3 regions of the Paenibacillus sp. GYB004 genome follow, and region 1 is predicted to be linked to each of the others. Evidence: riboswitches for the same ligand, from Rfam matches in the RefSeq annotation. Region 1 holds a riboswitch; each other region holds the start of a gene.
What was found. A riboswitch is a leader RNA that binds a small molecule or an ion and turns the genes downstream of it on or off. The one in region 1 is predicted to bind cyclic di-AMP.
Positions count from the first base shown of each region.

Region 2: linked by a shared signal. The riboswitch ahead of PV433_RS17455 (C40 family peptidase) and the one ahead of PV433_RS24965 (potassium channel family protein) in region 1 are both predicted to bind cyclic di-AMP.
Region 3: linked by a shared signal. The riboswitch ahead of gdhA (NADP-specific glutamate dehydrogenase) and the one ahead of PV433_RS24965 (potassium channel family protein) in region 1 are both predicted to bind cyclic di-AMP.

Region 1 is NZ_JARBDB010000057.1:400,967-411,366, reverse strand. It holds gene PV433_RS24995 (carbohydrate ABC transporter permease) at 1-832, shown strand, start outside; gene PV433_RS24990 (hypothetical protein) at 912-2,561, shown strand; gene PV433_RS24985 (DUF6528 family protein) at 2,562-3,446, shown strand; gene PV433_RS24980 (sugar phosphate isomerase/epimerase family protein) at 3,488-4,363, shown strand; gene PV433_RS24975 (DUF421 domain-containing protein) at 4,498-5,073, opposite strand; gene PV433_RS24970 (potassium transporter TrkG) at 5,241-5,915, opposite strand; gene PV433_RS24965 (potassium channel family protein) at 6,041-6,703, opposite strand; cyclic di-AMP (ydaO/yuaA leader) riboswitch at 6,837-6,987, opposite strand; gene PV433_RS24960 (TrkH family potassium uptake protein) at 7,240-8,595, shown strand; gene PV433_RS24955 (universal stress protein) at 8,729-9,394, opposite strand; gene PV433_RS24950 (hypothetical protein) at 9,464-9,628, shown strand; gene PV433_RS24945 (response regulator) at 9,709-10,400, opposite strand, start outside.
Region 2 is NZ_JARBDB010000040.1:287,176-297,575, forward strand. It holds gene PV433_RS17445 (alpha-E domain-containing protein) at 1-513, opposite strand, end outside; gene PV433_RS17450 (circularly permuted type 2 ATP-grasp protein) at 507-1,967, opposite strand; gene PV433_RS17455 (C40 family peptidase) at 2,167-2,640, opposite strand; cyclic di-AMP (ydaO/yuaA leader) riboswitch at 2,643-2,775, opposite strand; gene PV433_RS17460 (phosphotransferase enzyme family protein) at 3,005-4,066, opposite strand; gene PV433_RS17465 (hypothetical protein) at 4,323-4,583, opposite strand; gene PV433_RS17470 (NADH:flavin oxidoreductase/NADH oxidase) at 4,667-5,692, opposite strand; gene PV433_RS17475 (thioredoxin family protein) at 6,031-6,351, opposite strand; gene PV433_RS17480 (winged helix DNA-binding domain-containing protein) at 6,359-7,504, opposite strand; gene PV433_RS17485 (hypothetical protein) at 7,726-8,232, opposite strand; gene PV433_RS17490 (YciI family protein) at 8,468-8,737, shown strand; gene PV433_RS17495 (DUF2087 domain-containing protein) at 8,838-9,437, opposite strand; gene PV433_RS17500 (alpha/beta hydrolase family protein) at 9,632-10,400, opposite strand, start outside.
Region 3 is NZ_JARBDB010000057.1:118,137-128,536, reverse strand. It holds gene PV433_RS23885 (AraC family transcriptional regulator) at 302-1,141, shown strand; gene PV433_RS23880 (hypothetical protein) at 1,254-2,102, shown strand; gene PV433_RS23875 (FAD-dependent oxidoreductase) at 2,080-3,960, shown strand; gene PV433_RS23870 (ABC transporter substrate-binding protein) at 4,959-6,305, opposite strand; cyclic di-AMP (ydaO/yuaA leader) riboswitch at 6,729-6,899, shown strand; gene gdhA (NADP-specific glutamate dehydrogenase) at 7,224-8,594, shown strand; gene PV433_RS23860 (LysR family transcriptional regulator) at 8,709-9,617, opposite strand; gene PV433_RS23855 (glycoside hydrolase family 26 protein) at 9,921-10,400, shown strand, end outside.

The sequences.
Region 1 (10,400 bases):
GCTTATGATGCTCGCTCTTTTGACGGTGCTGCCGTTTTATAACGTATTCATCACCTCATTCGCCGATCCGGCCGAGGTTGCCAAGCAGCAGTTTTACCTGATCCCGACCAGCTTCACGCTGGATTCATACAAGACGCTGCTGGACGGAAGTTATGTCGGGAGGGCGTTAGCCAATTCGCTGATTGTCACTTTGGCGGGGACTTTCGTCAATATGCTGGTTACGACTTGCGGCGCTTATGCGCTCTCGAAGAAAGGTATGCCGGGCCGCACCGCTATGATGGCGGGTATCGTGTTCACCATGTTGTTCAGCGGCGGGCTGATCCCTTACTACTTGACGATTAAAAATTTGCATCTGATCAACAACTACGGCGCGATGATTTTTCCCGTCGCCGTGAGCACCTTTTTTTTGATCGTGATGATCAACCAGTTCCGCTCCATACCGCCGAGCCTCGAGGAGTCGGCCAAAATGGACGGCGCCAACGACATCTACATCCTGTTTCGCATCGTCATTCCGATCACCAAGCCGATGATGGCCGCCATCACGTTGTTTTATGCGGTTGCGCGCTGGAACGAATGGTACAACGCCATGCTGTTCATGACGGATACGAAAAAACATCCGATGCAGCTGTTTCTGCGCAATATGCTTGCGGATGTAACGAGAATGGCCCGGGACGACATGGGGGCGACGATGATGTCGCAGATGACGCAGACGTATCCGGACGGCCTGAAGATGGCCAGCGTCATCGTTACGATGGTACCGATCATGCTTGTCTATCCATTTTTGCAAAAGTACTTTTCGGCAGGCGTTACATTGGGCGCCGTGAAGGAGTAACCGGCCGGTTTTAAAACCAGCAGATACGTTCTGCGGTTTTGAACATATATATAGCTGATCATAAAGGGAGGAACCATCCATGATGAAACTCAAACGTATCGGCACGGCAACCGTAACCGCCGTCGCAGCTCTCGCTGTTGTCGCAGGTTGCGGAACCGCTCAGCAGGAAGTAAAGCCGGAACCATCCGCACAGGCCGGTCAAACCGGACAAGCCGGAGCTGCCGGGAGCAACAGTAAAAAGCTGGACATATCTGTATCGTACTTCAATATCGGTCAAGCCTTTACGAACCGCGATGCGGACCAATACTTGAAATTCATGGAAGACAAGTTTAACGTCCGCTTCGTCGACAAAGTGATCAGCTATTCCGACTACAAGGAAAAATACCAGCTGTGGAGCGCCTCGAGCGAGCTGCCGGATGTATTCAGCCACGATATTATTAATTCGGAAACGTATTTCTCCTGGATCAAACAAGGCATTATACGTCCGCTTCCCGACAACCTGAGCAAATATCCGAACGTGCAAAAAGTGTTGAGCCTCCCGGATACGAAGTCGCTCAAGGTAGACGGCAAAACGTATATGATCCCGCGCCAAACGTATCGCGACAGCGATTCCTGGGCGATGGAGAAATCGCTGATCGTCCGCAAAGACTGGATGGACAAGCTGAAAATCAAGGACCCGGCTACCTACGAGGAATATTTGAGCATGCTGAAGGCGTTCGCCAAAAACGATCCGGACGGCAACGGCAAAAACGATACGGTTGGCGTTACGTTCCGCTCGTCGTCTATGATGTCGGCGCTCGCAGCAGGTTCATTCCCGAACATCCTGAACGGCTCCTGGGTGAAAGAGAACGGTCAATATATCCCGTATTACGCTTCCGACAAAATGAAGGAGCCGGTGAAGCAGCTGCGGCAAATGTTCGAGGAAGGAGCGATTGATCCGGACTTCGCGATTATGAAAACGAACGACGGCATCGAGAAATTCGGCCAGGGCAAAGTAGGCGCGATTTCCATGCAGGCGACACCGAACGGGCTCGGCAAGCTGGATGCCGCATGGAAAAAATATAATAAGGATGTGGCCTTCGAGGACATCGTCAAAGTCATACCCGTTACTTGGGCGGCTGCAGATGGCAACCAATACCGGTATACGGCCGTCACGTTCTGGTCGGAAAGCTACTTCAGCTCCAAGGTCGACGACGAGAAGATGGACCGGATCTTGCAAATATACGATTATTTGCTGTCAGACCCGTTCCGGATCGATAAGCAGTACGGAATCGAAGGGAAAGATTACAAAAAAGAAGGCGACAAGTTCGTCATTACCCGCGAGAAGGACGAGAAGGGGCAGTACAAATCGATCGGCGCCTTGTACCCGTCGTTCAACTTGTTCGGCGGTCTGGCGGCATGGGGCCAGGAGCTGGAATACGTCGAGAACGAGGTGAACAACATTCAATATGGCGTGAAGCTGTCCAAGCTGTCGAGGGAGATGCTCAAGCACCGGATCGAGACGTTTAAGCCGGTTCCGACCAACTTTGCTGTCGAGCAGTTGTATACGCCGGCGAAGTCGAAGCTGAGCGCCATTAATCCTTCGGAAGATTTGACCCGTGTTATGCTTGGCAAGGAAGATCCTCTCGCGATGTGGGAAGCGATCGTAAAAGGTTACGAAAATAAAGGATTATCACAGGCGATCAAAGAAGTAAATGAAGAAGTTCGAAAACAGGGGCTGGATCAATAAATGGACAACCTTGGGAATCTAGTGGCGGGGACCGATCAAGCGTCCCGCCGAATCCTACTGCTTGATCCGGAGGCGGACGACTGGAGCTCAGATGAGGCGGTGCGCTGGAGCTGGGCGGCGTGTACGGCAAACGGCTTCGACGGCCTCGAAGCTTACTGGGGAGTCCCGACGGATGTCAAAGTGCGTAATAACCCCAGGCTGGGGGAGCAGGCCATGATCGTTACTGACTCGCTCGGGCTGGCTGCGATGCTCCCCTTTCCCGCAGGGGACCGCAAGCTGTGGGGCTGCCATGTCGGAGGCAATCCGCATTCGGCCGAGCTGCTGCCGAACGGCAATGTGGCGGTGGCGGCCAGCACAGGCGGCTGGGTCCGGATCTATGCGTCGTCGCAAGGCCCGTCCTGTGCCGACTATGCGGAGTATGCGTTTGCAGGCGCACACGGCGTTCACTGGGACCCCGGATTTCAACTGCTTTGGGTGCTCGGAGACGACGAGCTCGTCGGCCTTCGGGTCGAAGGCACCGATGCCAAGCCGGAAGTCCGGCCGGTTTGCCGGACCTTGCTGCCGAGCCGCTTCGGACACGATCTTCAGCCGGTGTACGGCGACCGCGATCGGCTGTGGGTCAGTACAGGGACGCAAGTGTACCAATACGTCAAGTCCGCGGACCGTTTCGATTCCGATTACCCGGGCAGGGAGCGGATCAGCCGGGAAGACGTCAAGAGCATAGGCAACCTGGCTTCAGGCCAGACGGTCTCGACCGTCCCGAAGCCGGGAGGGACGTACGAATGGACGACGGACACGGCGGAATTTCATTGTCCCGACCGGGTGAAAATCCGCAGCGGAGCCGGCTTCTATAAGATGCGTGTACTGAATTCGGAATACGAGTAAGAGCAGCAAGTAAACCGTGCCGGGGAAGGATGAGAGTGGTTATGGGGACGATGGAGGAGCGAAGGTCCGGAGCAGCGGTGGTTCATCCGGCGGACTGGCTGATTGGGGCGTCCATCTCATTGAACGACTGGGATATGGGCCGCGTCGATGTGGCTGATATAGTGCAAGCAGGAATCCGCTGCATCGAGCTTGCATGGCGAAACGATACGTTCGATATGTTCGATCCGGTGCAGGAAGCAAAATGTACCCGCTGGATCGGGGAGGCGATAGAGCACGGCATCGCCATAAGATCGCTCCATCTGCCCTACGGCCCGCTGTTCGATGTGTCCGCGACGGGAGACGGCGAGAGTGAGGCAGCCGTGTTGCGTCATGTACGGCTCATGCGGCTCGCCCGGCAATGGGAGATCGGCATCGTGATCTTGCATCCCAGCTACGAACCTATCCGGGATGAAGAGCGCGCGGCCCGGATGGCCGCTTGCAAGGCTGCGCTGGCGCCGCTTGCCGCCGAGGCGGAACGGCTCGGCGTGCGGATCGCCGTCGAAAACTTGCCGCGCACGTGCCTCGGCCGCGACAGCAGCGAGATGAGCGAGCTGGCGGCGGCCGATCCGCGGCTGCTTGTCTGCTGCGATGTAAACCATATGCTGCTCGAGTCTCAGGAGACGTTTATCCGAAGGCTGGGCGTTCGAATCGGCGCCGTGCACATGTCGGATTACGATGGTGTGGACGAGCGTCACTGGATGCCGGGCCGCGGGGTCATCCGTTGGAACGAAGTGCTCCGCTCTTTGGCGAAGCACGGTTACCCCGGCCCGTTTCTATTCGAGGTTCGCCAGCCGGTCCCGACAGAGCTGGCGGCCTGTTGGCAGGAGCTGCTGGCGGATTACCAGAAAGAGAGCGTGTCCGAGCGAGCGCCCGGATGATCGGCCGATCTGAGGTGTTTTGCAATTTAACGAATCTAGGCGCAGCTTGTAACAAGCTGCGCCTTCTGCATGTCTCGGGCAAAGCAAGGCAAATATGGATACAAGTCGACTCCAATGCGACTGACTTGAAGTACTTACTGCAATTTGGGGTCGATTGGGGCCGCATGGTGGTTTGTTTTTGTTTCCTGAAATAAGTTACTCTGTTCCATTGTTATTCCTGATTTTAAATGAAGAAGTCGCTCCAATTCTCCAATCGTTACAGGCTTGGCATGCCGCATTAACTCGTAACCTACTTGACCGTTGGGTTCCAGAGTAGCAAATTTGACATCGCTTAAATTAGAAATTCCATTTTGCCGGAGCCGCATTTCTAACTGATCCACTGTGATTCGAAGGGAGCGTAAATGTTTAGAAATGATTTGTCCATTTTCGATGATGATTTTAGAACGACCGCTTATGAGATTCTCCAACCAATCAAATTTCAGTTGCAAATATTCAATGATCAGCAAAGAGACAATAAAGATCGCAGCGGAGCCAATTGCTTTCCATAGCTCATGGTTGGCAATCGGTTGAACAATGGTCGTACCGATTGAGATCATGATTACAGTTGTAGCGACGCTCATCTGAGAAATTGATTTTCTCCCCGCAATACGAAGAAGCAGCATTCCGGCAATGACCAACAAGGCTGATTTCCAAATCCAAGCCATATCCATTGTGTAACCTCCCCATCCAGAATATCCAGAATTAGGGTAAGTACTTTTGCCTAGATTTATTCATCCTAATGATTCATTGGCGGTTGGTGGCAGCAACGCTGGGACTACTCCTTATATTGGGGCGAATATAAAAAGGAGCGGAAACCCGCCCCGTTCTTGTTTATTGTTTAGCCTATCAGAATATGATCCTCGGGGTAGCCAATTTTGGATGAACGCTTTTTTTGAGCTAGGGCAAAGGCCAGTGTGAGGGGGCCAAGTCGTCCGGCATACATGGTAATGGTCACGATGATTTTACCAATCGGAGACAAATCGCTCGTCAGACCCATGGATAATCCGGTTGTACTAAAGGCCGAAGTGGCCTCGAAGAGTACCTCCAGAAAGTGCTCCTCCAGCATGCCTTCCGAGACCGTCAGCAGAAGGGAGACCAAAAGCACAACGGCAAGGGAACTGACTACAACAGCCAATGCGCGCATGACCGTCTCGCCTGCGATTTTGCGCTCGAAGGCGTGAATTTGCCCGCCGCCGCGGAACGTATTAATGGTTGCCAGTACAAGAACAAACACCGTATTAATTTTAATGCCCCCGCCGGTTCCGCCTGAAGCGGCTCCAATGAACATTAATATGATGATCAGGAATTGTGATGAGGCCAGCATGCTTCCGATGTCAATGGTATTAAAACCGGAGCTTCTGGGCGTAGCCCCTTGGAACAAGGAGGCCCATACCCGCTCCCCAGCAGACAAGGAACCGAAGGTTGCGGGGTTCCAGCTTTCCAGCAAATAAATCAAGCAGAAACCTGCGGCAAACAAAATGCCGGAACCGAGCAAGACAACTTTGGCATGCAGCGATAACCTGCGCCATGAATGTTTGCGGAAAACATAATATGAGTTGGGGAGGGCTCGTTCGCGTCTTTAGCCGGTTAACAATAGAGACAAGGATAGCAAATAGGGAACGGCTATGAATACGTTTTTCATTTCTGTTCATAGTCGTCTTCCAGATCTCGAATATCTGAATTGCTTCCGATTATTACCAGAATATCCCCTGTATTCACTTCATCTTCCGCCTTCGGAGAAATATTGATATGAACCCCCTTCTTGATCGCCATAATCGTACACCCGTACTTGGCCCGAATATTTAATTGTTGTAGAGATTTGCCGTTCATCGCAGGTGGGGCCTTCAGTTCAACCAAATTGTGGTCGGGAGACAACTCGATGTAGTCAATCAGATTATCAGAGCTTAGCTGCTTTCCAAGACGAGCAGCCATGTCTCGTTCCGGATACACAATATGATCTGCGCCTATTTTAGATAGGACCTGGCCATGCATTTCATTTTTGGCTTTGGTTGTTATTTGGGGTATATTCAATTCTTTAAGCAATAAGGTTGTTAAAATGCTCGCTTGCAAATCATCGCCAATAGCCACGATGGCATGAGTAAAGTTCCGCGCTCCAAGCTCTTTCAGCACCCCTTCATCTGTACAATCGGCTTGAACGGCATGGGTTGCTATGCCGGCTATGTCCTGAACAAGTTGCTCATCTTTATCAACGGCGAGCACTTCGTGACCATTTTGAATCAAAGTACGCACCAGGCTCGACCCAAATCGGCCCAAGCCAATCACAATAAACTGTTTTTTCATGTCCTGCACATCCTTCTAAAGAAATTGATCCGTATGACGGTTTTTCTGGGAAAGAACAAAAAAAAGCTTGGAGCAGAGAAATTCTGCTGCCAAGCTTCGGAATGTGAGGGCAGGACAAACCAAAGACGCATTCATGTTCTCTCTCATGACGCCTACGAGGTTAGCTGTCGGATTCGGGTCTGAGAGTCCCCGTTCTTTCTGCAAATGAAAGAATTTACCCCTGAAGCGAAAAACGCTTCGTTGGTTCCCCCGCTCCTTCATTAAGGATTAAGCGATGAATATGAAGTTGTTGTACCCTATCATAAAGCAGTTCATTTCGAAAGTAAACAGGTGACCCGGATCATCCATTATCGATTGCCCGCATAGAGTTATAATTCCGCGCCGTCCCTCCTTGTTTGAGCTATGGGGATAAAAATGCTTCGGATGCGAGGCGGCTTTAGGGTTGAATGCAACGGTACTTTCAGGTAATAATACGAAGATAAAGCTTAACCGGTTTCAGTTTATTTGAGCAGAGCTTGGGAAAGGGGATGATGGTTATGGCTGTACATCCATTCAGATCCACAGCACTTATTCATTTCACGTCATCACGAGTCATTCTCTTAAGTTTTGCCATTCCGATCTTGTTGGGGGCGATTTTGCTAGCTTTGCCCGTCTCTTCTGCATCCGGCAGCAGTATCAGTTGGTTGGACGCGCTTTTTACTTCGACGTCAGCCGTATGCGTTACAGGATTAGTTGTTGTAGATACAGGGACAGCCTACTCTTTGTTTGGGCAAATTGTTATTATGTGTCTGATTCAGATCGGCGGACTCGGATTTATGACATACAGCGTGCTGGTAGCGGTCGTCTTGGGCAAAAAAATAAGTTTGAAGGACCGGCTGCTTATTCAGCAATCGACGAATGCGCTGTCTACACAGGGAGTCGTAAAGCTGACGATTGGTATTTTTGCGGCAGCTCTTGTTATTGAAGCGTTCGGTGCCATTATTTTAACGATTCGCTGGATGGGCGATATGGACTTTATAACCGCGCTTTATTACGGTATCTTTCACTCCGTTTCATCTTTCAATAATGCGGGATTTGGCTTGTGGTCAGATAGTTTGAGCCGATATGTAGGAGATCCGCTGATTAATATCGTAATTCCGCTGTTATTCATCATGGGCGGTCTGGGGTTTACCGTCATCCTTGATCTTTGGAAAAATCGGAGCTGGCGCAAATTATCTCTTCACTCCAAAATCGTGTTATCCACTTCTGCGATTTTATGTGCGGGAGGCTTTCTTGTAATCACAACTATTGAATCATTTAATCCCGACACGTTCGGTGCATTGACAGGATCTGAAAAAATGTGGGCAGGATTTTTTCAGGGGGTAGTGACGAGAACGGCAGGATTTAACACCATCGATATCGCATCGATGATGACGGCTTCTCAATTTTTTATGATTTTCCTGATGTTCATTGGGGCTTCTTCCGGATCAACCGGGGGAGGGATCAAGACAACTACCTTTGTCGTTCTGCTGCTCACGTTAATCAGCATTGTGACAGGGAAGCGGGATGTTCAAATCATGCATCGAAGAATTCCGCAATCGATTATTATGCGTGCCTTAGCTGTCATGGTGATATCAGTTGGCGTAGTCATCGCGGCCACCTTTTTGCTTACGTTAACCGAACATAGCCTGCAGAAGGATTTTATGGAAGTTCTGTTTGAAGTCACATCGGCCTTCGGCACAGTGGGCTTATCCATGGGATTGACACCGGAGCTTTCCGCGCTCGGCAAGCTGATCATCATCCTGACCATGTTTATCGGCAGGCTCGGGCCATTGACGCTGGCATTTGCTTTGTCGCAAAAGCAAAGTCGGGAGAAATTCCGTTATCTTGAGGAGAAGGTGCTTATTGGCTAGAGAGATCCCCTTTTCGGGAAGCCTCTCTCCAAAGCATGGAGCTCCGGGTCAACGGGCCCGGAAGTCCGCGAGAATGATAAATCGTTCAGGCAGGTTAGCCCGTAATGGTAAGGTCAAAAAAGCTCTCACCTTGTTAAGGTGAGGGCTTTGTATCGATAGTAGATGCGATACCATCACATATAAGATATTTCATTCCGCCATCATCTGCCTTAAAAACGCCAGTGTTGAAGTCTGTATGAACACTTCGGTAAAAGACGCCTTCGATCTTCTCAGGAACAAGGGAATTCAACCGCAGTAATAAGCGGTTCCCGTCTCTTACAAGATAGGCTTTAACTCCTGCTTCATAGTCCTCGTCTTGTTTTTGCCTCTCGCGCCGTACAGATACGATATGAATATCTACACCTTCAATCAAATGGAGAAGCTGATTAATAATAGAACCTTTCGTAATCTCTTCCCATTTGGTTTGAGCCGACTGCCCGATAATAATTTGTGTGATACGCTTTTCGTTTGCAATGTCTGCAATAACTTCTGCGACATTTCGGGAATCACTCTTTTCCACAATCAGTTCTGCTTGTAATGTTTCGGCCATGGAGCTCCAAAAGGCCATGTTTTTCTCCCGCGCCTCACTATACCGGTTATCATATATCGGATCTACCGTAAGCAAGGTAAGCGGTGCATGTAAAGCGGTAGCCAGCTTCCAGCCACGGCGAATTAATAACTCTGAGCTTGGTCCGTAATACAGACAAACGAGTATTTTTTCTTCAGTTTCGGTTATCTTGGAGTTAGATGTTGTGATCATTTTACGTTTCCCCTGTCGGTAAATATTCGCAATAACGAGCAGAAGCTCGCTTCAGGTTGCTTAAAATTGATGATGAAAACCAGAATAAAAACAAAAGAAGCCGGAAGGAAGAGGGAACTTTGCGCGAATGAAATGCATGATTTAGTTGTTGATGGACATATTACGTTATTTCGATTGCAAAGTAAATCGCCAAAACAGACTGAAAATCAATCCGTTTTTGCCCAGAAATTTTGATCCGGGTCCTATTTTGATGCGGTGACGTTCATTTTTGATATTGTACTTGCGGTTTTCTTCACATCCGTGAATGTGAGCGGTCATTCAGCAGCGAGAAAGCGATATCCAACGCCGGATTCTGTTACAATGTACTTGGGATCTGCGGGATTGTCTTCAAGCTTCTTCCTCAAGTGCCCGATGTATATGCGTAAATAATGCCGATTGGAATCATCGTGCTCGTTCCAGACTTGCTTCAGCAATTGGCTTTTTGTAATGACTCTCCCTGCATGGATAGCCAGAATTTTCAATAAATCAAATTCCGTCGGAGATAGCTTGACCGGTTCTCCCTTCAATTCCACACTTCTTTGCGCAATATTGATCGTTAGTTCCCCATGGTGCAGAACCGGCTCTTCTTGAGCCCTGGCTGAGTGTCGCAGCGCTACGCGAATCCGCGCCACTAGCTCTCCCATTCCGAAAGGTTTGGTCACATAATCGTCGGCCCCATTATCCAGCGCAAAGATTTTATCCGCTTCCCGGTCAATGGCAGTGAGGACGATTACTGGCAAATCGGACCGTTCCCGAATACCCCTCAGTACATCCATGCCGGATAGATCCGGCAATCCCAAGTCGAGTATCACGAGATCCGGAGCGGCGAGAGAAACTTGCTCCAGTCCCTCTTCTCCGGTTGACGCTTCGTATACGTTGTATTTATGGGCTTGCAGCGTCACCTTGAGCAACTTCCGTATTTGAGTGTCGTCTTCCACAACAAGTACTCGAACATGATGTTCATGGT
Region 2 (10,400 bases), on a different contig from region 1:
CTCCTCCGCCGCCCTGCGGACATTCCAGTACATGTCGTTCAGCGTCTCCCACAGCTCATGCGGGATCGAATCCCTCGCCGACCGGGCATTGTTCCGCGCATAGGCGATACAACTGGCGATCGAGTTCGGATTGCTCTCCGAAAACGTCAAATAGTGCAAAATCTCACCCGGTACGAGCTCTGAATGGTTGTCCAGGTAGTCGGCGAGCGACGCGTTGATTTCCAGCAGTTCCTCCCAATCGCCGGCCAGATTCAGATCCGCCTCCTGAGGGACGCCCTGAGCAAGTCCATCCGCTCCCGCTCCCGAAAACGAACGGAACGGAGCCCATCTTGCGCCGCTCTCCGTTCCGTCCGCTCGATCCGATCCGGCAGAAGCCGCTCCAGCCGTCCCCTCCCCCTCTTCCCAAGACTCGGGCATCCGGCTTAGCCTCGCGGCTATAATCCGCGCATTGTTCTCCGCCCGCTCGATATTGCGCGCCATCCAATACAACGTATCGGCCACCCGGCTCAGCATACGCGATTTCCCCTCTCGCTCAGCACCCAGGTGTCTTTGCCGCCGCCGCCCTGCGACGAGTTGACGACAAGCGAACCTTCCTTGAGCGCGACCCGGGACAACCCTCCGGGCAGCACATGCGTCCTCTCGCCATGCATCACGAAGACGCGAAGATCGATATGGCAGGGGTACACCCTGTCGTTATGGTACGACGGCGCCCTCGATAGCTTCACGGTCGGCTGGGCGATATATTGTCCGGGGCTGGCCCTGATTTTGACGCGGAACCGTTCGATTTCTTCCTCCGACGCATGCGGGCCGATCAGCATATCGTAGCCTCCGGAAGCTCCCACGTTTTTGACGACCAGCCGGTCGATATGCCGGAATACGTAATCCCGCTGTTCGGGATCGTCCAGCAGATAAGTCGGAACGTTCGGGATAAGCGGTTCCTCGTTCAAGTAATACCGGATCATATCCGGAACGTAGGCGTAGACGCCTTTATGATCCGCCACCCCATTGCCGATCCCGTTCAGAATCGCCACATTTCCGCGGCGAAACGCCTCCAGCAAGCCCGGAACGCCCAGCATCGAATCCGGCCGGAACGCCAGCGGGTCCAGGAAGTCGTCGTCGATTCGCCTGTAGACGATATCGACCCGCTGCAAGCCGCGGATCGTCTTCTCGTAGACGACATGGTCCAGCACGACGAGATCGCGTCCTTCCACCAGCTCGATCCCCATCTGCTGAGCCAGAAACACATGATCGTAATAGGCCGAGTTGTAAGGCCCGGGCGTCAGCAGCACCGCTCTCGGACCGCTCGCGCCGTAATGGCGGAGCGGGGCATGGCTTAACATCGTTTCATGCAGGATGCCGAGCTGGCGGTCCAGCGACAGCACGCTCTGCCGGCGGAACAGCTCCGGGAACGCCTGTCTCATCGCAGAGCGGTTCTGGTACACGTACGAAATCCCGGACGGATTGCGCAAATTATCTTCCAGCACGCGGTATTCGCCGCGCTCGTCGCGGATCAGATCGATGCCGGCCAGAAAGATCCGGCTGCCCTTCGGCGCCCTCGCAGACACGGCCGGACCGGAGTAATACGAAGGATTGCCGGTCACGAGCCGGGACGGGACGATTCCGTCGCGCACGATGTGCTGATCGCCGTACACGTCGTCCAAAAACAGATCCAACGCTGTTACGCGCTGAATCATCCCCCGCTCGATCCGGCTCCACGGACTGGCCGGCACAATGATCGGGATCGGGTCGAAAGGCATCGTCCGCTCCGTCCCGGAGTTGTCGCTATATACGGTAAACGTCACGCCTTGACGTAAAAAACGAAGTTGGGCCGTCTCATGCTTCCGGCGCAGCTCGTCTGCCGACAGCCGGTGCAGCGCCCGGTATACCGCTTCGTAATGAGTTTTCGGAGTACCGCCGGGTTCGAGCATTTCATCATAATAGGTTCCGGTTTCATAAGGCATGAACATCATCTCGGCTCCTCTCGAAATCAGATCGGTTACACCCTTCCATTAACCGTTTCCGCCGGCGTTCAAACAAAGCGGCCCTCCCGCGCATGAAGCCGCACCCCTTTCCGATCCGGATCGGGCAAAGGGGTGAGCATAGAAAAAGCCCGAGGTTCTCAGGCGAGAACGCTCGGGCCGGTTCGATTTTCCTGCGCTTACGGATTCACTGCTTCACATCGCTCATCTTCAGGAACGTGTCCTCGTCCACGACTCTGCGCGCCGTGACATAACGATTCTTGTAGTAGCTGTCGCTCAGCTTGCTGATGCTGACGCCAACCTTGCTGGCCGAATGAGCGAATTCGCCGTCCCCCAAATAGATGCCGGCATGAGAGATTCCTTTACCGTCCGTATTGAAGAACACCAGGTCGCCGATCCGGAGGTCTGCCTTGGCGACTTCCACTCCCATTTTGGCCTGGTCCCTCGAAGTACGCGACAGCTCGATGCCGTACTCGTCGAAGATGTACTGCATGAATCCGGAACAATCGAACCCTTTAATCGTAGTGCCGCCCCATTTGTAAGGGGTCCCTACGACTTCCTCCACCGCTCGATCCAGCTGCGTATCTTCGGCATAAGCCGTACCCGCCGCCGCTACGAACAGCATGGAGCTGAGCAGCATAACAGAACCAATCTTCTTCAAAACCCTGCTCCTTCCAGTGCCTGCGAGGTTAGCTCAGGGTTCGGTTGAAGGTTCCCTATGGTCACTTTGAAGCGAGACCAATTCACCCGGTATGGTTCCCCCGCTTCCCGTAAAGGAATTCGGCAATTATTGTTTAAAACGTGGCGCTTTGCTTACATTCGACTCCATTCGACCAAATCCTGCTAATTTCGCGTACGAAAAAATGACAAACCTGCAAACTCTTCAACGTTCCATTCCGGCTGCATGCACAGGTTCAACCGGTGGCGTGGCGGTATGGAACGATAAGGATAACGGCAACTGCAACAGAAAAAACCGCTCCGGTTTCCCGAAACGGCTTGCTTGTCCATACTAGGCCATACCCGATTTAAAGGTGAAGCGACATACAAGGAATATCCCGCAAGATCGCCTTCGAATTGGCGGAGATCCATTCGCGCTGTCCCGCTGTCGCCTTCTCCGATCCCCATATGTCGAACAAAATGAGGCACAGGTCGAGGCGCCGCTTCTCGACGAACATCGGCAGCTGCTTCAGCCAGCCGGAACCGATTCGCCGCTCCCGTTCATAACCCCGGAGGAAATCGTCCAGAAACCGGCCCGCAAAGTCCGACACCCGGCCCGGATCGGTCTCGGGCTTGTCCCAGCTCGCAAACACCGACGCATAATAAACCGGCATGGCGATATCCTGCAAATAATAATCGTCCCCGCAGTCGTCAAAATCAAAGGCGGTCATCCGGCCCGCTTCGTCCGCGAAAAAGTTGCCATGATGCAAATCGCGATGGCACATTCCGTACCGGCCCCCGTCCTTCGGCAGCCGTTCGACGTCTGCGGCGATTCGAGTATATACACGCGCCAGCGCCTGCTTGACGGCTTCCGGTCCCGCCTCATCGGTTCCTTCCCGGTCCCGGTCCGCAGACGGCGCCTCCTCATCGGAAGGCTCCGGATACACTTCATCGAGCGCCGAGCCAAGCCGGCGGGGAATGCCTTCCGGGGGGGCATAGGTTTCGCTGTGCCGGTGCATCCGCCCGGTCAGCTGTCCCCACTGCTCGAACAGCCGCGGCCCCCACAACGGGTGATCCGCTCCGACATGCCCGCCCGGAGCTTTCTCGAATACGCCCATCAGCAGCGGCTCGGCTTCCGTCTCGGCCGCCTCCATCAAACGTCCGTTCAGCGATTCGACCGGCCTCGCCACCTGAACGCCGTAGTCCGCCAGCCGGAGCATCCAGTCCAGTTCGGCCGCCACGTAGTCCGGCGTCCGCTTCGTGCTTGGGGTAATCCGTATAATAAGCTCGCGGCCGTCCCTCTCCGTCTCGTATACCAGATTTTCAAACCCACCGACGTGCCGGATGCGGTCCGGGTCGAACCCGTAACGTTTCGCAGCTTCATGCAGAAAAAGATTCTCGTACGTTCTATAGCTTGCCGTCGTCACCATATGCCTCCCGATCTATGAACTGAACCGCCACAGCCGACCATGCCCGCTTATGGCGGAGTACCCTCGTAAAATATCAGCGGCCACGGCGTCGCCGCCGTGGCCCGTCTGTTTCGGCTAAGCCGAAATCACCTTTGTAGTCAATTTGCATCACTCCTTTCTGAAGGTTAGCTTTATCATAACCGATCGATCGGCCTTGTTCCATGGAACGTTTCGTTATAACGATTCTGTAAGGCGGCCCCGCCGTCCTTACCCCGCCCTACTCCCGCAAAGCGTCCCGCAGCCTGCTGGACATCGTGCCGGCCTGGGCTACCCGGAGCTTGCGAACCTCCTGCTTCAGCCGTTCGTTCTCGGCCATCAGCTGCGCCGTTCGTTCCCGGTCCGCCGCCTCCCGCCGCTCCGCCTCATCCACGAACTGCAGCAGCCCGCTGCCTTCGCGGCCCGCCTCCTGAAGCAACCGGCGCAAAGCTTCGCGTATCGCCTCGTAATCCGTTTCCGCTACGTTATCGTATTTTTTCATCGTATGATCCTCCAACCTAAAAACATGTCGCTTTTCCATACAAGCACCGTACCCGATCCGGCCGCCTGCTCCGTACGCCCGCTTTAAAACCCGCGCAGGTAAGCTTTCGGCACCGGTGCCGCCTCCTTGCCGGCCGCAGCGCGGATCGCGTGAACGGCCCAGTACGGATTGGACAACATCCCGCGCCCTACCCCGACCAGATCGGCATCGCCGCTGGCAACAACCGAATCGGCCAGCGCCGGCTGATCGAGCATGCCGACTGCGATGACGGGCACGTCCAGCGCCTCCTTGTAGGCCCTAGCGAACGGAACCTGGTAACCCGGATAGTTGCCGGGCCTGCGCTTGCCTGCCGGACCTTCGCCTCCGCTCGACACATGGAAGATGTCCACTCCCGCCTCCTTGTACTTGCGCGCGATGGCGAGCGAATGCTCAAGGTCGTATCCGCCGTCTATATATTCGACAGCCGATATACGGAGCAGCAGCGGCATATCCGGAGGCATCACTTCCTTGACGGCCCGGATAACCTGGACGCCGAACAGCGACAAATCTTGCCCGTACTCGTCCTCTCTGCGGTTGAGCGCCGGCGAGTGGAACTGATGGATCAAATACCCGTGAGCGCCGTGCAGTTCGATCGTATCCATTCCCGCCGCCACCGCTCTGCGCGCCGCATCTCGGAACTTGTGGGCCATCGCTCTCGTCTCTTCCGTCGTTAGCGGACGCGGCGTTTTGGACCCCGGCGCCACCGGGATCGCGGACGGAGCGACCGGCACTTCGGCGTCCTCGGCTTTGCGGCCGGCGTGGGCGATCTGGATGCCGATCTTCGCTCCATGCGCCTGAACCGCGGACACGATGCGGGCGAAAGGAGCGATGTGGTCGTCCGACCATAAACCGAGATCATAATCGCTAATCCGGCCGTCCGGCTCGACGTCGGTCATCTCCACGATAACCAGTCCGGCGCCGCCGACCGCCCTCGACGCATAATGGACGTAATGCCAATCTCCCGGCTTCCCGTCCTTCGTATCAACCGAATATTGGCACATCGGAGGCATCACGATGCGGTTGCGGAGCTGCAAGCCTTTATACGTAAACGGGGTATGCAAACGGTTCATAGAGATCCCTCCAAAACATCTTTTAAGAGGTTGTTCAAAAAGTCCACTTTTGATCACGAAGCCGATCTGGAAGCCTGCTCGACATCGAATATGGAATTCAGCCGGAACTTCCGGTGCTCACGTAGGTCCCACTACGCTCCGCTCCTCATTTCCTAGCTTCATCCCATCTTCTCGGTGCTGAAAACCGGACTTTTTGAACTCGCACTTTAATCGTATTAGCCGGTGCGCATTACCCCACCGGAGCCAATCCCTTTTATTTTACTACTAACAGGCATCCGCTACAAAAAAACGACCCGCTCCTCATTCCCCGGAGGAATGAAGCGGGCCGTATCTTGCATTTACTCCGGCAGCGAGTTCAAATATTCCCGCACCTGATCCGGCGTTTTCGCGAATTTGCTGTGAAGATGGGCGATCTTCTGTCCGCCGCGGTAGACGAGCAGGCTCGGTATGCCGCGCACCTCGTTCTCCTCGGCAATCGGCTGAAACTTCTCGGCATCCATGCTGACCCACGTCTTATCCGAATGCTCGGCGATGATGTCGTCCAGAAACCGGTCCAAATTTTTGCAATCCGGACACCAAGTCGTATAATATTTCACTACAGTCAGCTCGTCCCGGCCCGTCAACTCCCGAAACTGCTCGACGCTTTGAATGTTATCCATCCCAGACTCAACCCCTCATAATAATATCGGTATCGTAAAATGCGGCCAGTCTCGCCGCTTCGTCCTCCAGCCCCGCCCGGACAGCAGGTTTCATCTTCGAAGACGAATCGAACCATTCCACCTTCAGCTCGATCTGGTTCCGGTTTTTCTCCAGCTCCCAGTTGCCGGCCATCCGTCCGTTCACGAGCACAACCGGATAGATCCAGCCCTGATTGCGATAGACGAGCGGCTTGTGCTGCTCGGCCAGCACGTAGTCCGACCGGTGCGACAAGGAAACGGTATACGGGTCGAAATGCGGCAGCAGCCGCACGGTATTGTCCGGAATCGAAGCGGCCCGGATATCCTCCACGGTCGAGCGAAGCGCCCATGCTTCCCGGCCGTCGACCGGAACGGAGACGATATCGCCCTCCAGGCTGCGGAACACTTTTTTCGCTTTGGAAGGGTCGATTCCCCACCAGCGGCCGAAATCTTCGTATAGGGCAGGCCCGAATACGGACAAATAGTGCCGTCCGGCCTCGCGCAGCAGCGCCTCTGCGGACTCGGCCGGCTCGCGCCACTTCGGCAGCCAGCTCTCCGGCCGCACGAACGTCACATTTTGCCCTTGGCTGGGCCCGAAGCAGAGCAGCCCTTCGTGCGCCGCAGGCTTGAGCAGCGCTCCCCAGCCCGATAGCAGCAGCTCCCGGAGCGACTCATGGCCGGTATGTGCGACAATTTCCTCCGCGAGCTGTTCCCGGGTGAGCGGCTCGCTTCCCAGCCGGCTGCGCAGACCGTCGCTTATCGCATCCATCTGCTCCTGTGTCACCCCATGGTGCGCCAGCCAGGACGGTCTGCGGTAAAATGCGGACATGCTTTCCCGTAATCCGCTCAACATTCCCGGCATGGCGTCAGACGGCAGCAGATGAAGCGTTCCCCGCATCGCCCATGTTTTCGCGAGCGTTTTCTCTTCCCATAAAGCGCGTTGTATATGCTCGGGTTGTATGTCGTCGGCACGCGCCCCTATCGCAAGCTCCGCCGCCGACATGACCTGGGCGTGCACACCGCCGATTTTGCGGACCGCGTCCAGCCAGTCTTCCTTGCCTTTCCGGCGAAGAAGCCCCTGCCGTTCGAACCGCCACGCGGCGACTTGCTCCCCAGTCAATCCTTTTGCGGACATATCGATTACCCCATCTTTCCGTGTACCTGCCGGCTTGCGTCAAACCGTACGCCGGAGGCTTCATTTCACTTTCGGTGCAAGTATACCACGCTTATCCGCAGCTCGACAAACTGGGCCTCCGCCCGTACGGATGCCGGTGCCATCCCGGCCGCCGGCCGGGAAGCGGACAAGACGTCCGGCGGCTCCGGTTGCGCCTTTTTCGTATCGTCCGGTCCGCCTGCTCAGTGGCTCAAATCGTCCAAATTGATCAGTTTCCAGTCCGGCGTGCCGTCGCGCGTCAAAAACCATGTGTCCATAAACTGGTCGTTCGGTTTGCGGATATGCTCGCGCGCCGCCCAAATCTCGCTCAGCCGGAAAGTCGGCGAGGCGTTGCGGATCAGCAGCGAGATCGGATAGGACGGATCGTACGACTGCTTCTTCGACTCCTTCCGCTTGATGAGCGCATTGAGCTGCGCGATCAGATGAGCGAGCGACAGCGGACTGGCCGGTCCGCTAGCGCCGTTGTCCGGACGGCCCAGCAGCGCCTTCGCTTCTGCGGCATCATAGAACAGGTGCGTAATCTCCAGACCGAGCTTCGTTCCGCGGGAATCCTGCAGAATCGCGTCCGGCCGGTCGTGCTGGTACAACAGCCGCAGCTTGACAGGGTGGCGTCCGTTGTACAGGCGGATAAATTCCCGGACGGCAGCCCGCTCCAGCATTCGTTTCTCGACATTATGTCTGTTCGTCATTACGGGTCACCTCCCGTGCGATTCTTCGCTTCGTCCTTCTATACTTTTATAGTAACGTTCGATTCCCCGATACACAACCGCAAGCGGAAGCCCTGCATCAGTTGCAGCCCCTTACGGCCTGTCCGCGAAAATATGCCCGCCTCCCTTTTCACCGGACGATTGAAAAGGTACAATGCAAGAGAAGCTTAGACCGGGACGACCTGCCCGGCCCAATTCGAAAGGAGTCCGATCCGTTATGCACTACGTCGCTCTGCTGACGATTATCGATCAAGAATTAAACGCTAAAGTCCGTCCCGCCCATCTTGACTACCTCGACAGACTATACAAGGAAAACAAAGTAGTGATGGCCGGTCCGTTCACGGATAAAAAAGGCGGCATGGTCATCTACCGCGCCGATTCCCCTGAAGAAGCGCGGGCTCTGGCCGAGGCCGATCCGGTCGTAGCGGAAGGCGCCCGTACGCTGGAGCTGCGCGAATGGAATGCGCTTTCGTTCCCGCTTTCCTGAGGCGGGACCCCCTATAGAAAACGCCCGAGCAGGAGGATCTCCTGTCTCAGGCGTTTTTTGGTAGTTGCGCGGTATAGCCGGGACATCATCGCACCTTCCGTTACGACAACGTTTCCCATCTGGCCCACAGTTCCTTCGGGTTGCGCTCGTAGATCTGGTTATCCCGGAACATGTATTGGTGCATGATGAACTCCCGGCGAATCGTCGCATAATCTTCGTGGAACCGGCCGATGTACTCGTTGATTTCTTTCTCCGTGTAGGTGTTCCCCGGCTCCAGCCCGGATACGAGATGCTCGAGCACGATCAGCTTTTTCTTCAATTGGGCGGGAATATGTTTCAGTCTGCCGTCGGCCGTAAAAAAGTTTTTCAGCACCGACTGCTGCAGACGCATCTGAGCCTCATCCACTGCATTCTCCTCCTCTCCTGCGGACTTATCGATCAGTTCGAGGACGGCCGTACTGTGCGCTTGTATAAAATACCGGTTCAGCGAGAAAAAAATCGTATTTTTGTCCCGCCGTTCGTTGATCAAGCCGACCTCGCGCAGCTTCGCCGCATGATGCGTGACGGTCGCCGGCGAAATGCACAGCTTCATGGCAAGCTCCTGACCGTTCCGCTCGCCATCCGCCAGCAGGACAAGCAGCCGGATACGCGTCGGATCGGCCAACGCTTTATGGTAATTGACGATTTTCTCTAATTGCACGGGACCCCTCCGCCCTCCATCAGCAACAATTCGACACAAATCTAATTCGCTATATATCTAATTGTATATTAATCTAATCTCTTTGCATTTTCAAGCTCTTTCGCTCTTCTGGCGCTAACAAAAAAAAGACCGCCCCCTAAAGAGAGGTACAGTCTATCCTATACACGCGAAGCGCAAGGCAGCGCAGCTTACTTTCAGTCCGCCCCTTGCCCGTTCCCGGCCCCCATCAGCCAGCGGTCCAGAAAGGCGTATGCCATATGGCGAATGTCCGGCGGAAAATCATGGTCCTTCACAGTCATAACGGCCTGGAACCGGTCGTCCGCCCCGAGAAACTGATACAGCTTGTAAAGATCCTCCATACATTCGCCGATCGCCTTCCAGTGCGGGAATATCCGGTCGCTTTGACCGAAGTAGTGAAACGAAGGCACCGGAGCCGCGAGAGCCGCAATCTCGTGAAATTCGAAAGGCACCTCGTACCGGCTTAAAGCCGCGGTTACTTTCGGCAGATGCGTATACCAGTCGCGGACGCCCCAATGCGTCGGACGATGGTCGCCATAGAAGGGGCTGAAGCCGCAACTGCTGACGACCGCCCGGACCCGTTCGTCCAATCCGGCCAGGAAATAAGCGTTGTAGCCGCCGAACGAATGCCCAATCACCCCGATCCGCTCCGCATCCACGCCGCTTAGCGAACAGAGCAGATCGACGCCCTGCATATGGTCAAGCACATTTTTGCCGACGGTGGACCATTCCGGATACCGCTCATAAAACGGTTTGCTGCGAAAGGAGGACAGTCCTTCGTAGATTCGCTCCCCGGCCGTCAAGGCATCGGGGGCGAGCACGATGTAGCCCCGGGAGACGAGCTCAAGCCCGTATCGCCTGTTCTCCCGGCCGTCAGCCGTAGCAACGTTCTCCTTCCCGCTCTCATGCGTCGGGTGAAGCGCCAGGACGGCGGGGCGCCGTCCG
Region 3 (10,400 bases), 280 kb from region 1:
GATGCTGCACGGCTGCGAGCAGATATGCCTCTTTGCCGATGACCCGGGGCTGGTACGGATAACGAATGAAGAACCAGTTCCAGTTGAGGTGAACCGCTAACTTGCTTGCTCTGCGGATTGCCGTCCACTCTCAAGGTATAGGGTGCGTGCCGGGTTCGCGGTATGGAGGAAAAGTAAAAAATATGGAGAAATATTGGATAGAAGATCTTTCAAACATTAATCCATATATTCCGATTAATCCTCCATTTTATGTGAGTGGAGAAGCGAATATAATCAATTTACGGAACAGGGGGGATTCGTTATGGACAACACTTTCTTCTCGCGTTTTCACCCCCGGGTAATCGATGTGCTTTTGCGTGATCACCGGTTCTGGTTTCAGCTCGGGAAACCGACCCGGACGATTACATTTGAATCCACGGTCATACGGAATTTCATGTTCGTCGTTCGGGGATCGGGGATGTTGTCTGCGAACGGGGCGGAGTATCCGCTCACTGTCGGTTCCGTGTTTTATTTTCCATATCGCAGCAAAGTCCGGATTTCTTATACTTCCGAGGAGCCGATGCAGTTTTATTCCGTTCATTACGATTACAAGCTGATCGAGTGGGACGGGGGCTCGGTGATCTGTTCAGACCCGCAGGAAAGCCATATGCCGATTCCGATTGTGACCCAGACGACCGATATCGAGAGCTTCTCCAGATCCATGCGGCAGTTGTACGAACAGTGGCACGGAAAAGCGGCGGATTACGAATGGCAGTCGCGGCTGATGTTCTTAAGTCTCGTGAACGAAGTGCGCAGGCTGTACTTGCAAAGAAACGAAGGCGATCTGGTCCGCCGCGCCATCAACAAAAGCATGGACTACATCCGGAGCCGCTACACAGAGCCGCTGGAAAGGGAGGAACTGGCGGAGGTCGCTTCGCTGTCCATGAGCTATTTCTCGATTATGTTCAAAAAAGTGGCGGGCTGCACGCCGACGCAGTACATTACGAAGGTCAGACTGGACAAAGCGAAGCAGCTGCTGCAAAGCAGCGAGTTGACGGTGTCGGAAGTTGCCCGGCAGGTCGGTTTTCAGGACCCGCTATATTTTGCCAGAGTATTCGCTCAGCATGCGGGCATGCCTCCCCGGGAGTACAGAAAAGGCTGACGGACCGGGCGGAGCGGGCTTATCTCCGGCTGCCAGCCGATCACAATGAACAAGCAGGACGAATGTACTTTTGCAACGGATTCTACCGCAGTTTTGAAAAGGAGGGTTATCGGTGGACCGCACAGATTGCTCTTTACTGATTTGCGGCGCAACGTTCGCCGGCCTCGGCGCGGCGGCAGCCGCTAGGGAAGCGGGGCGTAACGTCGTCGTCGTCGAGCGTTCGGCCTCGGTCGGGCGCGAGTTTATCGAAGCAATGAATCCGGGGAGCGGCTGGAGAGATCCGGATACGGACTTCGGGCGAAATTTGAAGAGGGAGTGGCTCCGGCGCAACGTGATGGAAGAGGGCGGACCGGCCCACCTGCCGGCGCTGCATCCGCTGTTATGCCATCTTATTAAGCAATCCGGGCTGCAGGTGAGGTTTCTTACCGAGATCGTCGGAGTGAAGGAACGGGACGGACAATACGAGGTCATGCTGCACGACGCTTCCGGCTGCACTCCGTTACTTGTCCGCGAGATTGCAGATACGACATCGGAACGTCTTACCGTTCCGGGCCGGCTCACCGTACCGCCGCGCAAACGGCTGAACGCTTATCTTCATCATCCCGATCCGTCCGGCGCGAGCATCCCCGCTCCCTTCGACGACAGGATGTCGGTCGTCCGGGGAAGGTTTTCATCCGAAATGATTGTAAAAGTAGAGGTCGATCCGGGCGACAGCTGGCTGCAAGCGAGACAATATCTGCACCAGTACTGGCGGGCAAGGCCGGAGGAGTGGGCGTCATGGACGATCGCCTCCGTAGCCGGATGCTTCGAGTCGGACGTTCCAACAGGCCTGTCCCGGCTCGGAGCGGGGTGGAGCTGGCAACCCTCGGAAGCGTATTCAAACCCGCTCGCCGCGATCGACCGTGGCTACGATATGTACCGGAAGGGGGAGGTGGCCCATGATGCGGCAAAAGCCAACTAACAGCGACATAAACCATAATGCTCCGGATTCCGGAACGGCGCCGGAAGCCTATGATGTGATCGTCGTCGGATTGGGGACGGCCGGGGCGATTGCGGCCATTGCGGCTGCAAGGAAAGGCCTCCGCGTCCTTGGCATTGACCGGCATACCTGTATGGGCGGGGCCGGGACGGCGGGCGGCGTGCTCGGGTATTATTTCGGCAAGCGGGGCGGTTTATTCGAAGAAATTGACGCTAAAGTGCAGCATACGGAAAAAAGTGTATACACGCCGTCCTATGGAGTCGGGGCGGAAGGCAAACAATATGTGCTCGAACAGGAAGCCGTCCTGGCCGGTGCAGTGATCCGTTACGATACGACTGTGACCGGGGTGCTGACGGAAGGACGGACCGTGACCGGACTGCACTGTTTCTCTCCCGAACTCGGTTCCCGCACGGTGATGAGCAAGGTAGTCATCGACGGCACGGGCAATGCGGACGTATGCCGGCTGGCCGGCTGCGAACTGCAGGGCGGACGTGCGTTCGACGATCAGCCGCAGCCGTTTTCCAACGCTTTGTTCAAGCTGGACGGGAACCGCGTACGCGCTTATTATACGGATTCCGGCTATGTCTTTCCGGAAGATCCGCACAGCATGTCTGCCGCGATAGTCGATTCCGCCCTGCTGTCCACTCATCTTATGGACCGTTACGACAACGGGACGACGTACATGCGGATCGCTCCGCAGCTTGGGGTTCGCGAGAGCCGGTTTATCGTCGGAGAAGAGCAGGTGACGCTGGAGCGGTTTTTGCGGGAGGATTATTCTCGGGAACCGCTGTTTATGGCTTATTCCAATCTCGATAACCATAGCAAGGACGTTGCTTTCGAGAGTGAGCTGCAGCGGGATTGGACGGTAGCCGCGAGTTTGTGGGGACTGAAATTTACGGTTCCAATTCCGCTCGGAGCGCTAATCCCGAAAGGGTATGACGGCTTGCTCGCCACGGGGCGCTGTATCGCTCTGGATCACGATATGGCTTCGCTCGTCCGGATGAAGCGGGATATGCAGAAAAGCGGAGAAGCTGCGGCATACGCCGCTTACCTGGCGATTACCGGCGGAGTTCCGCTGCGGGACGTTCCGTATCCCGAGCTTGCGCGGCTGCTGCGGGAAGCGGGCTGCCTGGAGGAAGGCGATAAGGTGTATTTTGAGCACCGGGTCGCCCAAGCGGACGCGGCTCATTCTCCGATACGCTGGCTGGAGGACCCCGCGGACATCCGCGAAGCGCTCTCCGGCGTGAAGCCCGGCGTTGCGATCTGGTCGGCGAAGCGGCTCGGGGAGACGATCCGGGGGCACCTGCTCCAATGGATCGGCCCGGCTGGGCCGGAGCATCTGCGCAGGCATAGCGCGATGGCGCTGGCGCTGATGGGGGCGCGCGAAGCGGCGCCGATCTTGCGGGAGATGGTTCGGGAGCGGGACCCGTTCGTGCCGCAGACGAGTCTGAAATACAATCAGGCTCGCGGATACGCAGCCGTGTATTTGCTCGGCCGGCTGGCCGACAAGGAGGCCGTCCCCTTGTTGCTGGATTTGTTGAAGTCCAGGGAAGGGTTTGCGTTTATCGATGGAAATAAAGAATTTTTGTCCGATGAAGCGGACTTGCGCTTTCAATATGTGTCCTATGCGCTGATGGCGCTGACTGCGATCGGAAACCGCCACGAGGAGAATCGTCCGGCGATCGCGGAGGCGTTCGGGCGATTCGAGCGGGAGCTCGACGGAACGCTGGTCATTTCCTTCAAAGGAAGCTCGGAAATCCGCAACGTCATGGACGATAAAATCCGGAGGCTGATCGACCGGACGATTCGCGGTTGGCAAAGCCCGGCCGCAGTTTTGTAAGATCAGATGTACAGTTCTTTACCCGCAGGTGGTTGTTCATCTGCACATAGACGCCCGATCCGCAAGGATAGTAGGGCGTCTTTGCTTTGCGACAAGGGGGAGCGGGGAGTTAAGTAGTTGGTGGTCGAAGAGAGCTGTCTCCGAATTTCCGGGATTGGGGGGAGGGTACCGGGCAGCAGGCAGCAACGGACGGATGCGGTTTCTTGATTCTTATGTTGGATGGAGGTTTAGCGGCGGCTTCTATGTATACGGTCAGGATAAGGTTGGACAGCCGACATGTGACCGGGCGTTTGCGAGCCGGGAGTCGCGCGCTGTACGAAAATCAGGTTTACGGTATAAGGTCGTGGAGTAGTGGAGCAGTAGAGGTGGTTGATGGGGCGGAGTGGAGGTAGCGGTGAAGGTAGCTGATGGGGGCGGAGTTGAGGTAACAGGGGTGGGGACAGCTTGCGATTGACTTGTGACGGGTCTGTTGCTCCTTGTATAAAAAGAATAACGGAAGTTTCATTTCCGTTATTCCGGCGAGGAGGCGCTCCGGCTGTCAATAGCGGAAGTTTTGTTTCCGTTATTATGGATTTCGGTGCACGATTATCCGGTTTTCCCCCGAAATAACGGAACAATTATTTCCGTTATCATCGGTTTTTAGCTTGGATTGTACAAATAACGGAAACGATATTTCCGCTGATTACTATAAACCGACCAACCGGAAGAGCCAACCGAACAGCAAACCCAAACAAACCAACCGAACCGATCAACCGGAAATGCCAACTGAACAGCTAACCCGACTGACCAACAACCGAACCGACCGACCAAACGGCAAACCCGTACAAAACCAACAGAACAAACCAACCGGCTGGACAGGCCAACCCAACTGAATCTTCGGTCAAACAAACCTGACCGACCAAACGACCCGACCAACCTACGGACACCCCACCCGAATAACCCCCAGACCCCAAAAAGCCACCGCCCGGGGATCACGGCTCCCAGGCGGTGGCTTATCGTTACTTGCTTTTCGCTTCGCTGATCGCTTTGTTGATCTTCTCCTCCGCTTGCCGCAGCATCGTGTTCACGTCAGTACCCGAATTGATCATATCGCCGAATTCCTTGTTAAGAATCGAGTTGGCGTTGACGAGCGGGGCAAGCTTGGTGTTTGCGGGCGGCATGGTAGCGAACTTGTTGTGGAACATAACCTTGAAGTTTTTCCCTTTGGACTTGCTCTCTTCCCCTAACGCGGCGCGAATCGTCTCGTTTTTCAGAATGGGAGGACGGCCTTCCTTGCTGCTCATCAGTTGGACTTCGTCGGAGAGAAGCTGGGTGACGGCGAGAAACGCTTGCTCCGCCTTTTTGTTCGCGTTGCTGATAAAATAATAAATCGTGTTCGCCTGGAACCCGACGTCCGGCTTATCGGCGAAAGTCGGGGCCGCCACCAGATCCCAGTTGAGGTCCTTGTCGTTTTCGAATCGTCCATAGCCGGACATCGGGGCTACGACCATTGCGATGTTTTTGTTTTTGTAGAACGAGTCCAGCTCGGCGTCCCCGTTAAAGGCTCCCTCCGGCTTATTGTCGATGATGTCATAGATCCCTTTGTACGTGCGGAAGAGCTTTTGGAATTCAGCCGTGTTGACGGACGCTTTGTCGCTTTTCGGATCGATAAAAGGCAGGGAGAGTTGATTTTCCGTGATCATATTGCCGGAAAATAGCGACATTCCGCGATAACGGATTCCGTCGACCGTACGTGTCATTTGGGCGGCCAGCTTGGTCGCTTCGTCCCAGGTCATCCCGCTTTTTGGATACGCCACCCCGAATTTATCAAAAATGTCTTTATTGTAAAACAGGACGACCGTGTTCGTATATTTCGGCAAGCCGTACAGAGCACCGTTATCCGAAGCGTTGCGTAACGAATCCAGCGTGGACGGCTCGATGCGCGACAGGTCGTACTTATGCTTTTGGATCAGCTCCGTAAGATCGTATTGAAGCTGGAAAGGGATGACGTTGCTGTTCATTCCGCTGATCGAGGTCAGAATAATGTCCGGCGCGCTTCCGCTCGCCACGAGATCGCTGATCTTGGCCTGTGCTCCGCCGATCACATAGGTCAGTTTGACATTCGGATATTTGGCTTGCACCGGAGCCTCGATGGTCCGCTTGAATTCTTCTTGGGTGACCGAGGGAACTACGGAGTAAATGCTCAGCTCGACCGGTGCGGCCATCACGGAGGAATCGGGCTGCCCGGACGCAGCGGAAGGTTGGCCGGAATCGCCGCCGCCTGCACACGCCGGCAGCAGTGCCAGACACACAGCGGCTGTCATCCATGGAACGGTTCGAATCGAATGGATCATGTTTCGGATCATCGTAAACATTCCCCCTGGTTCTGGATAAGTTAATATCTAGGAAAGCCCTTACCTGCAAGCAACTTTAATTATATGTAAGCGATACCAATAGTAAATGGAGTAAAAAAAGAATACATGGATAATTAGTTATCCGGACTTTTTCTCGAACAGGAATCCATGTTTTTGAATGTATCTCCATAATCAGGGCTTGATCTGCGGGGAGCGAAACGTTTCATATCCGGGGTCCTGGTGTAAATATTGTCATATCACCTCGAAGGAAGCGATCCGGAGATTGCGTCAGCGCGCGCCAGAGATCGGAAGATTACTTCGTCTGAAATCGTTGCCGACGGTACCGGAAGGTCGCTGGGCCGGCGATACCGGCGAATGCTTCGCTTTACAGTCCCGCGAACGAGGAGTATGATACCTAACAAGATAGCAATCCGTAGTCTGTTATCGCTGAATTCTGTTTCATTCAGAAGCGGGGGAACCAACGAAGCTATGGTCCGATGTGCCGGAGCTTCACGGGGTGAATCGTTTTGTTAGATGGACAAAGCGTAGGGCGACTTCAGCGCCCGAATCCGTCAGCTAACCTCGCAAGCGTATTGGAGAGACTGCCGTTAACGCGTTTCTGATCATGGCCGTGACGTCATGTTAGAGCCGCGGGAAGGGTCCTCCTTCCTGCGGCTCTTTTTGTCGTGATTGCGGAGGGGCATCACCGCATTCGGACTCTGATCGGGCGTTCGGACTTGCGTTTATCGTCCGTTTTGAGGGATACCGCTTTCCCTTATATCAATCCGGCATGAAGATGATCTAAATCACGTATTGTTTATGCCGCACCTTGCATAATAAGATACATGTAATGGAAACCGACGCCACAAGTTTAATCATATAGGGAGTCCGGATTCATACAAGCGCGAGGAGGAATTGGAAGTGGCAGTTATGGAAAAAGAGCTGGACAACGTTGCGGCAGCGCGCCAATACGTTCAAGACGTGTATGAGACGGTTATTCGCAGAAACCCGAGTGAAAGCGAATTTCATCAGGCGGTAAAAGAGATCGTGGATTCTCTTGTGCCTGTATTCGCCAAACATCCGAAATATATGAAGGCTGGCATCTTGGAGCGTATCGTCGAGCCGGAACGGGTTATTTCCTTCCGCGTGCCATGGGTGGACGATCAAGGCAAAGTGCAAGTAAACCGCGGCTTCCGCGTTCAGTTCAACAGCGCGATCGGTCCTTACAAAGGCGGCTTGCGGTTCCATCCGTCCGTTAACGCCAGCATTATCAAGTTTCTCGGATTCGAGCAAATCTTCAAAAACTCGCTAACCGGACAGCCGATCGGCGGCGGTAAAGGCGGTTCGGACTTCGATCCGAAAGGCAAATCCGACAATGAAATTATGCGCTTCACGCAAAGCTTCATGACCGAGCTGTACAAATATATCGGTCCCGACGAAGACGTGCCGGCCGGAGATATCGGCGTAGGCGCGAGAGAAATCGGATTTATGTTCGGACAATACAAGCGGATTCGCGGCGGCCATGAAGCGGGCGTCCTGACCGGCAAAAGCATCGCGTACGGCGGCAGCTTGACCCGGACCGAAGCGACAGGCTTCGGCGCCGTCTACTTCGTAGACGAGATGCTGAAGTCGATCGGCGAGAGCTTCGAAGGAAGCACGGTAGTCGTATCGGGCTCCGGCAACGTATCGATCTATGCGATCCAAAAAGCGCAGCAATTCGGCGCCAAAGTCGTAGCTTGCAGTGACTCCAACGGCTATATTTACGATCCGAACGGCATTGATCTGGAGACGGTAAAACGTCTGAAAGAAGTAGAGCGCAAGCGGATCAGCGAGTATGTCATCGACCATCCGCATGCAACCTATCATGAAGGCTGCACGGGAATTTGGACGATTCCATGCGACATCGCGCTTCCGTGTGCAACGCAAAATGAAATCAACGAGCATTCGGCGAAGATCCTCGTCGAAAACGGCGTGAAAGCAATCGGCGAAGGGGCGAACATGCCTTCTACGCTTGAAGCGATCGAAGTGTTCCTGGAGAACAAAGTATTGTTCGGTCCGGCCAAAGCGGCCAATGCTGGCGGCGTAGCCGTATCGGCGCTCGAAATGTCCCAGAACAGCATGCGTTATTCGTGGTCGTTCCATGAAGTCGACGACAAGCTGCACGGCATTATGAAAAACATTTACCGTCAAAGCGTAGCAGCCGCCGAGGAATACGGATGCTCCGGCAATCTCGTAGTAGGCTCCAACATCGCAGGCTTCCTGCGCGTAGCTGACGCTATGATGCTTCAAGGGATCGTATAAGCAATCGCAGTCCCGCTCATCCGCGCCTGCAGGCGTACTTCCGCCTGCGGATGCGGTTCGACACCAAAAAAAAGGAAATGAACGCTTGAAGGCGTATCGTTTCCTTTTTTTGGTTTATCCAATATTAAATTGGCCGATTGTCGCGAAGTAGTTTTTCAGAAAATCGTAAAACAGCTTTTCCGTAGGAGGAAGCTCGCGGTTGTTCGGTGTAATGACGCCGACGCTCCGCGTGACTTGCGGGTCTTCGAGCCGAACCTTGACGGTTGAACGGGGAACGTTATCGTTCAGAGCGATTTCGGGCAGCAACGTGATGCCGAGACCGGCGGCCACGAGTCCTTTGATCGCGTCGATATCGTCGCCTTCGAACGAGATTTTCGGTTCGAACCCCTGAGCGGTACAAGCCCCGATTACGAGATCCCTTAAGACGAAACCGGCGGGAAACAATACGAACATATCGTTGCGCAGCTGACTTAGCTTCAGCGACGACTGCTCGGCCAAAGGGTGGCTCGCCGGCAGCAGCGCGACGAATCGTTCCAGAAACAACGTGTCGCCCTGAATCTGCTTGTCGTGCTTCGGTACCGGACCAATCAGCGACAAGTTCAACGTCCCCTTGATGACGGAATCGATCAATTCCCGGTATGAACCGTGCTGCAGCTGAAAATGAACCTGCGGATAATGATCGCGAAATGCGGATATGACCATTGGAAGCAGATGCGAAGCCAGGCTGCTCGGGAAACCGATCCGTACGGTGCCCCGCTCGGGGTCGAGAAACTCCTGAATTTCCTGCTGCGCTTTCTCGATGACTTGAATCGCCTGTTCCATATGACCCAGAAACATTTTGCCGATCGGAGTCAATCTTACTTTACGGCCGTCCCGTACGAACAGATCAACGCCGAGCTCGGCTTCCAGCTTGAAAATTTGCCGGCTGACGGCCGACTGCGCCACGTGAAGTACATAGGACGCTTCCGTAACGTGCTCCAGCTTGGCAACTTCTATGAAATATTGGATTTGTCTTAATTCCACTCTATATAGTCACCGCCATTACTTATCACGCCGTGTGAGGTTTAGCGCTTCCCTTATTGTACAACAAACCGGCCGACAAGGAAACAGCCTATCGGTTTATAGGGAAGAGGGGGAATGCGGGAAGTTTTGTCTCTAATGGGTCTCTAATTGGTTGTGCCGGCCAAATGATAGAGTTCGCATTTCGCAGGAAGTTCATTCAAATCTTTCGTTTCCATCTTGAAACCGTTTTCCTTCAGGCGCGTATCCATAGTAGAATAGAACTAGAGAACCGGGATCGACAGGTGAAATGGGGGAGCGGGCAAGATGAAGAGCAAATATGGACGGCTTTCGGTCGTGGCCGTCTTTTTGGCCGTAGTCTGCGTGTACTGGTATGTGAGTGCGGACGGCAAACGGGACAAGGATATTCCGGCTGCCAGCGGGCCGGATGCCACCGGCGGGAATGAGAAACAGCCGCTGACGGAGCCCGTACAGCTGCTGAACTGGTGGGAGCAACGCCTTGAGGCGGCGACGTCTGCAGGCGATTACAAGGTGGCCGGCGACTATGCCACCCGCAAAGCAAGCTACTACCGGAGCGTCGGGAACGAAGCCGAGGCGGCCGCATGGTACGAAACGTCGGCTTCATACTGGGCGAAAGCCAAGGCGGTAGACCGGCGGTTTTACGATGATGTGCCGCCTTCGGCCCACGAGGTGACGATTGAGCCTTACGTCAGTGTCCCCGCCGGAGCGGATAACCGGAAGCTGGCCAAGTTCGAGCCGTCATCCGGGACCTACCTGGGCCTGTTC